One region of the Paenibacillus sp. ICGEB2008 genome, then DNA from elsewhere that is predicted to be linked to it. Evidence: a T-box and tRNA genes for the amino acid it is inferred to sense, from the RefSeq annotation. Region 1 holds a T-box; the other holds one or more tRNA genes.
The links. The T-box of region 1 lies ahead of tyrS (tyrosine--tRNA ligase). A T-box ahead of a tRNA ligase gene usually reads a tRNA of that ligase, here a tRNA-Tyr.
Positions count from the first base shown of each region.

Region 2: it encodes a tRNA-Tyr, which carries the amino acid that the T-box ahead of tyrS (tyrosine--tRNA ligase) is inferred to sense. The anticodon was not compared.

Region 1 is NZ_AMQU01000019.1:26,324-29,700, forward strand. Features, by position in the region: gene tyrS (tyrosine--tRNA ligase) at 193-1,446, opposite strand; T-box leader at 1,512-1,778, opposite strand; gene C400_RS0117980 (transglycosylase domain-containing protein) at 1,914-3,377, shown strand, end outside.
Region 2 is NZ_AMQU01000036.1:95-3,471, forward strand. Features, by position in the region: partial or broken rRNA gene C400_RS0125545 (23S ribosomal RNA) at 1-58, shown strand, start outside; rRNA gene rrf (5S ribosomal RNA) at 210-326, shown strand; tRNA gene C400_RS0125555 (tRNA-Ile) at 363-439, shown strand; tRNA gene C400_RS0125560 (tRNA-Ala) at 462-537, shown strand; tRNA gene C400_RS0125565 (tRNA-Asn) at 542-617, shown strand; tRNA gene C400_RS0125570 (tRNA-Met) at 651-724, shown strand; tRNA gene C400_RS0125575 (tRNA-Ser) at 728-819, shown strand; tRNA gene C400_RS0125580 (tRNA-Glu) at 851-922, shown strand; tRNA gene C400_RS0125585 (tRNA-Val) at 930-1,005, shown strand; tRNA gene C400_RS0125590 (tRNA-Met) at 1,035-1,108, shown strand; tRNA gene C400_RS0125595 (tRNA-Asp) at 1,134-1,210, shown strand; tRNA gene C400_RS0125600 (tRNA-Phe) at 1,262-1,334, shown strand; tRNA gene C400_RS0125605 (tRNA-Thr) at 1,360-1,435, shown strand; tRNA gene C400_RS0125610 (tRNA-Tyr) at 1,440-1,525, shown strand; tRNA gene C400_RS0125615 (tRNA-His) at 1,545-1,617, shown strand; tRNA gene C400_RS0125620 (tRNA-Gln) at 1,636-1,710, shown strand; tRNA gene C400_RS0125625 (tRNA-Lys) at 1,715-1,790, shown strand; tRNA gene C400_RS0125630 (tRNA-Leu) at 1,806-1,893, shown strand; tRNA gene C400_RS0125635 (tRNA-Gly) at 1,900-1,974, shown strand; tRNA gene C400_RS0125640 (tRNA-Cys) at 1,985-2,055, shown strand; tRNA gene C400_RS0125645 (tRNA-Arg) at 2,082-2,158, shown strand; tRNA gene C400_RS0125650 (tRNA-Pro) at 2,181-2,254, shown strand; tRNA gene C400_RS0125655 (tRNA-Gly) at 2,264-2,334, shown strand; gene C400_RS0125660 (PAS domain-containing sensor histidine kinase) at 2,539-3,377, opposite strand, start outside.

The DNA.
Region 1 (3,377 bases):
TCCTTCCCCACACTTGTTATTTATCTAGCCTTCACCCACATTGGGCAACCCACGTATTCATTATGTAAAACTCTGTATCTATTTGTTTGATTATTTGTGCTAAGTTTACCACGGCTTTTCGCTTGGTAGAAATAAAAAAAGCAGCACTGAGATACGAGATCAATCTCAACGCTGCTTTTAAATGTATTTTAATTATCCAAGCTTGATTTTAGCAAATTTCCGTTTACCTACCTGTACAATGTCGCCTTCCTGCGGCTTGTATGCTTCGTTCACATCGGTCCACTTCTCTTCATTAATTTTGACCGACCCCTGCTGAATACTACGCTTGGCCTCACCGTTAGATGCTGCAAAGCCTAGATGAGTCAGCAACTGGATCACACGAATGCCACCTTCTTCTAACTGATCTGCTGTTAAGGTGAATTCTTCAATGTCATCAGGAAGCGCGCGTTGTTGGAATACAGTCACAAAATGCTGCTTGGCCGCTTCTGCCGCCTCTTCACCGTGGTACATGCGCACTAATGTTCCGGCCAGTTTCATTTTGGCATCACGTGGATGCACCGAACCCTCCTTAACACCTTTCGCCAGCTCTGCCAGCTCCTCATTGGTAATATCCGTTGCAAGCTCAAAATATTTCAGCATCAACTCATCAGGAACGGACATCGATTTACCATAAATTTCATTTGGCTCCTCATCCACACCAATGTAGTTACCCAAACTTTTACTCATCTTTTGAACGCCATCAAGCCCCTCAAGCAGTGGCAATGTAATGGTTGCCTGCGGTTCTACTCCGTATTCCTTTTGCAGGGTTCTGCCCATCAGCAGATTAAACTTTTGATCTGTTCCTCCCAATTCTATATCGCTTTGGAGAGCCACAGAGTCCATGCCCTGCATCAGCGGGTAAAAGAACTCATGGATGCTGATCGGCAAGCCGTTTTGGTACCTTTTTGTAAAATCATCCCGCTCCAACATACGGGCAACCGTTACTTTGGCAGACAGAGTTACCACATCCGCAAAAGACATCGGTCCTAACCATTCGGAATTGTAGTATACCTTTGTCTTTTCAGGATCGAGAATCTTAAAAATTTGTTCCTTGTATGTTTGTGCATTACGCTGTACATCTTCCTCAGTCAGTTGCTTGCGGGTCTCCGATTTACCTGTCGGATCACCAATTCTGCCTGTAAAATCTCCGATAATCAGTTGCACTTGATGCCCTAATTCCTGGAACTGGCGCAGTTTGTGCATAACAACCGTATGTCCGATATGAATATCGGGTGCAGACGGATCTAGACCCAGCTTAATTTTAAGTGGCTCGCCGCTAACAACCGATTTAATAACCTTACGCTTCAGCTCATCCTCAGGTACAATTTCCGCTACTCCACGACGGATCACTTCTAGTTGTCGTTCTACCTCTGCCTGTTGCTCAGGCTTCAATTCTTCCCATTTCATCCTGAATCCCTCCTATTTTCCATCCAATAATTACTATTTAAACAAACCAAAAAGCCCCTTTCATCCCAAGGGACGAGAAGGAGCTACTCGCGTTACCACCCTAATTAAAGAAACGTATGCAAAAAACCAACGTTTCTTTCTCTTCATTCCTATAACGGGTTTACACCCGGTACCGGATTACTATGGAGAGCTTCGCAAACCTGCAAAAGCTTCCATTCATCCAGACAGCTCCAGACGGTAATTCAAAGGAGGGACGCTACCGATTCACACCACCCATCGGCTCTCTGCACAACGTGATTCCGCCTTCTACTGAAGTCTTTCTCCGCTTTTCACGATATTTACTTTGACCTATTTATAACACACTGTTTTTATGTAGTCAACGACACCAAAAGACAGGCTTTTTAGCATATGGGTTCATTTTGTAATTTTATGCTATAATAATGGCTGTTATAAAGGAGGAAGACTTAATGGTTGAAGAAAAAAACAATGTATCAGAGCCTAAGCCTTCCCGCTTACGGAGAACCATGCGAAGGCTCGGCCGTGTCATAAAGTGGGTCGTCATCATCGGTTTTATGGGGGCACTATTCGCAGGGGGAACCGCCGCTGGCTATGTTGCTTCTATTGTAAAAAACGAGCCCGTGCGTTCCAGATCTACGATTCTACAGGAAGTAGATAAAAATGCAATTACAGGCTTCGCTTATTTTAATGATGGCTCTCCCATCGGGCAGCTTCGGACCGAGGAAGATCGAAGACCTGTTACGTTTAAGGAGATTCCTCAGCTCGTCATTGACGCAGTTATTGCCATTGAAGATAATCATTTTTACGAGCATAAAGGTGTCGATTTGTCGGGAACGCTGCGTGCTGTGAAGCAAAAGGCACTACATGAATCCGTACAAACTGGAGGGAGTACGCTTACCCAGCAGCTTGCACGTCGTGTCTTTTTAAATCTTGATCGTACGGATGACCGCAAGGTCAAAGAAATTTTGCTATCTCTGCGCCTTGAGCGCTTCCTGAGCAAGCAGCAAATAATTACAGCCTATCTCAATAAGGTACCTTTCGGTAACGGATCAAGCGGTTACAACGTCTTTGGTATTAAAGCAGCGGCCAAAGGTATTTTTAATGAGAATGATTTGGGCAAGCTTAATGTAGCCCAAGCTGCCTATCTGGCAGGTCTGCCGCAACTCCCTTCTTCTTATTCTGCTTACAACGGTAAAGGTGAGTTTAATGAAGCCGGATTTAAAAGAGCGATTAACCGCCAGCACCTGGTGCTCAGCCGAATGCTGGAGGAGAACAAAATCAATAAAGCACAATATGATGAAGCGATGGCTTTTGATATCAAAAAATCTCTAGCACCACGCACTGTTAAGGCTTATAACACCTATCCATATCTTATGATGGAAACAGAGCGGCAAGCTGCTCAGGCACTCATGTCTGTCACCAATCCGAGTCAAGCAGCTAATGCCAGTGCAGATACCAAAACCAAGGATGATAACGACATGCTCAAAGAAGCTGAACAGCAGCTTCGCACAGGCGGCTATATGGTATATACCACCATTGATAAGAGCGTGTACAAATCCATGCGTCAAATTGCAGAAAATAATGACAACTTCTCTGCTACAAGTAAAACCAAGGGTGACGAGCAAGCGGCGGCCATTCTGATTCAGCATAAAACCGGCGCCATTCTCGGTATGATGGAAGGTCGGGACTTCCAAAAAGAGCAAATGAACTATGCTACCCAGATGGTACGCCAGCCGGGTTCAGCCATGAAACCGATTGCTGCTTATCTGCCTGCTTTGGACAGCGGTCTTGTACAGCCTGGCACGATTGTGGATGATGCTCCTATTATTTTGAAAGATGGCAGTAATGGATATCACATCCCGAAAAATGCCAACAACCGCTACCAAGGATTAGTCACAGCGCGTTATGCACTG
Region 2 (3,377 bases), on a different contig from region 1:
GTGGAAGTGCAGTAATGCATGGAGCTGACCAATACTAATCGGTCGAGGGCTTATCCTAAAGATAAGACGCAATGAAGTTTCGGATCCAGTTTTCAGGGTGTAACCTTGAAGGTATGTAGAAGTACATACAACAAGCGTATAGCTATTCATTCACAGAATCCGTGATGAACCGAATAACCTTACGGAAGAATTTGCGAGGCAAATTCATGTTTGGTGGCGATAGCGGAGGGGTTCCACACGTACCCATCCCGAACACGACCGTTAAGCCCTCCAGCGCCGATGGTACTTGGACCGCAGGGTCCTGGGAGAGTAGGACGCCGCCAAGCAAAATCCTTTAAAGGATGATAAAATTTAATGAATTAGGGCCTTTAGCTCAGCTGGTTAGAGCGCACCCCTGATAAGGGTGAGGTCGGTGGTTCGAGTCCACTAAGGCCCACCATTTCTAGATTGACTAAAAGTTTGGGGCTATAGCTCAGCTGGGAGAGCGCCTGCCTTGCACGCAGGAGGTCAGGGGTTCGATCCCCCTTGGCTCCACCAATATTCCCTGATAGCTCAGTTGGTAGAGCACTCGACTGTTAATCGAGTTGTCACAGGTTCGAGTCCTGTTCGGGGAGCCATATTTCAATACTTCTGAATTTTATATATAAGGTGGCGGCGTAGCTCAGCTGGCTAGAGCGTACGGTTCATACCCGTGAGGTCGGGGGTTCGATCCCCTCTGCCGCTACTCGGAGAGATACCCAAGTGGCTATAAGGGGACCCTCTGCTAAGGGGTTAGACTGCGTAAGTGGTGCGAGGGTTCGAATCCCTCTCTCTCCGCCACAAAATTATTAAATCAGAATTCATTTTGCAAGGCCCGTTGGTCAAGGGGTTAAGACACCTCCCTTTCACGGAGGTAACAGGGGTTCGAATCCCCTACGGGTCATAATTATGGAGGCTTAGCTCAGCTGGGAGAGCATCTGCCTTACAAGCAGAGGGTCGGGGGTTCGATCCCCTCAGCCTCCACCATTAATAGTATTAAGAAATACCTTTGATGTCGCGGGGTGGAGCAGTTCGGTAGCTCGTCGGGCTCATAACCCGAAGGTCGTAGGTTCAAATCCTGCCCCCGCAATTAATTTCCTGTTGGAAATGCCTCTGGAACTGTGGTGTAGAGGCCTAACATGCCTGCCTGTCACGCAGGAGATCGCGGGTTCGAATCCCGTCAGTTCCGCCATTTTAACTACATATAGTGTAAACTATATGATATAATTGTAAAATAAAACATGGCTCGGTAGCTCAGTCGGTAGAGCAGAGGACTGAAAATCCTCGTGTCGGCGGTTCGATTCCGTCCCGAGCCACCTTTCAAGTGGGAATTGGCAATGTGCCGGTGTAGCTCAATTGGTAGAGCAACTGACTTGTAATCAGTAGGTTGGGGGTTCAAGTCCTCTCGCCGGCACCATTTTGGAGGATTAGCGAAGTGGCCAAACGCATCAGACTGTAAATCTGCTCCCTTACGGGTTCGGTGGTTCGAATCCATCATCCTCCACCAGTCTTTTTATAATCATATGGCGGTCGTGGCGAAGTGGTTAACGCACCGGACTGTGACTCCGGCATTCGTGGGTTCAAGCCCCATCGGCCGCCCTTTGATTCTTAATTTAATGGGGATTAGCCAAGCGGTAAGGCAACGGACTTTGACTCCGTCATGCATAGGTTCAAATCCTATATCCCCAGCCATTAAGAGCCATTAGCTCAGTTGGTAGAGCACCTGACTTTTAATCAGGGTGTCGAAGGTTCGAGTCCTTCATGGCTCACCATTTATAAGTTATTTTGCGGTCGTGGCGGAATTGGCAGACGCGCACGGTTCAGGTCCGTGTGGGCTAACCCCCCGTGGAGGTTCGAGTCCTCTCGACCGCACCATATTTTGCGGACGTGGCTCAGCGGTAGAGCATCGCCTTGCCAAGGCGAGGGTCGCGGGTTCGATTCCCGTCGTCCGCTCCATTATCCATACGGCGCCATAGCCAAGTGGTAAGGCAAAGCTCTGCAAAAGCTTCATCCCCAGTTCAAATCTGGGTGGCGCCTTGACTGCTCATTATGGAACTAAATATGCGCCCTTAGCTCAGCTGGATAGAGCGTTTGACTACGAATCAAAAGGCCGGGAGTTCGAATCTCTCAGGGCGCGCCATTTATTAAAAAATGTATAATGTCGGGATGTAGCTCAGCTTGGTAGAGCACCTGGTTTGGGACCAGGGGGTCGCATGTTCAAATCGTGTCATCCCGATACTGATTTGCGGGTGTAGTTCAATGGTAGAACTCCAGCCTTCCAAGCTGGTAGCGTGGGTTCGATTCCCATCACCCGCTTTTTGCTATAGCGGATTCTTGTTGCCTCAGTGGTGACACCTTATAAATAAAGAGAGCCTGTCTGGGGACAGAGCTCTCTCTTTTTTTGTATGTTTATCTTCCATAGATTCTACAAAGTGTTGACTATCGATAATCCTTGCTATCGGTGTATTCCTTCTGCTCCTGCAGTGAGTATACACCGATAACTGATCTAGTACACAGGTTTTACACTGGTATGGTCAGCTGTATGGAGGTTCCCTGATTTGGAGCAGAGGTCATGCTCAAGAAGCCGCCTACTCCTCTAGCTCGTTCTTCCATGCTGAACAATCCAACTCCCTCTCCTTTGGATTCTCCAGAGAAGCCCATACCCTCATCCCGAATAGTTACTTTTATTATTTCGTCTTGATCCTCTACATCAACGTATGCTTCTGCTACATCTGCGTATTTAGCCACATTCGTCAGTGCTTCCTGTACAATTCTATAGATTGCTATTTCTTTTCGGATATCAAGGCGTTTACGTAAAGTACATTGAAAATGCACTTCGATTCCGTAATGCGAACAGAAATTTTCAATATAAGTTCTTAGGGCCGGTACGACACCCAAATCATCCAGAACTGAGGGACGAAGTTCCCACGCTAGGCCACGAACATCTTTAATGATATCGGTTACCTGTGCACGCAAATTTTCCAAAGTAGCGTTGGGTTGTTCAGCTAGTTGGCTATCTAGTTGAATAATAAGTGAAAACAGGCTTTGACCAATCCCATCATGAAGCTCTCTTGAAAAACGTTTACGCTCTTCCTCCTGTATTTGCATGACTTGCGTCATCATGGTCTGAAGCTCTGCCTCTACTTTTTTTAATTTAGTTACTTCATTACGGATCGCTAAGTACTGATAGGGTTTACCTTCCTCGTCCATAAATGGAACAATCGTAGTATTCACCCAGTAGTAGCTGTTATCTTTAGCACGATTTCGTATTTCTCCCTGCCATACCTCACCAGAACGGATCGTAGTCCACAGGTTCTTCATGAAGGCTCGAGTATGATAGCCCGAATTAATGAGACGAT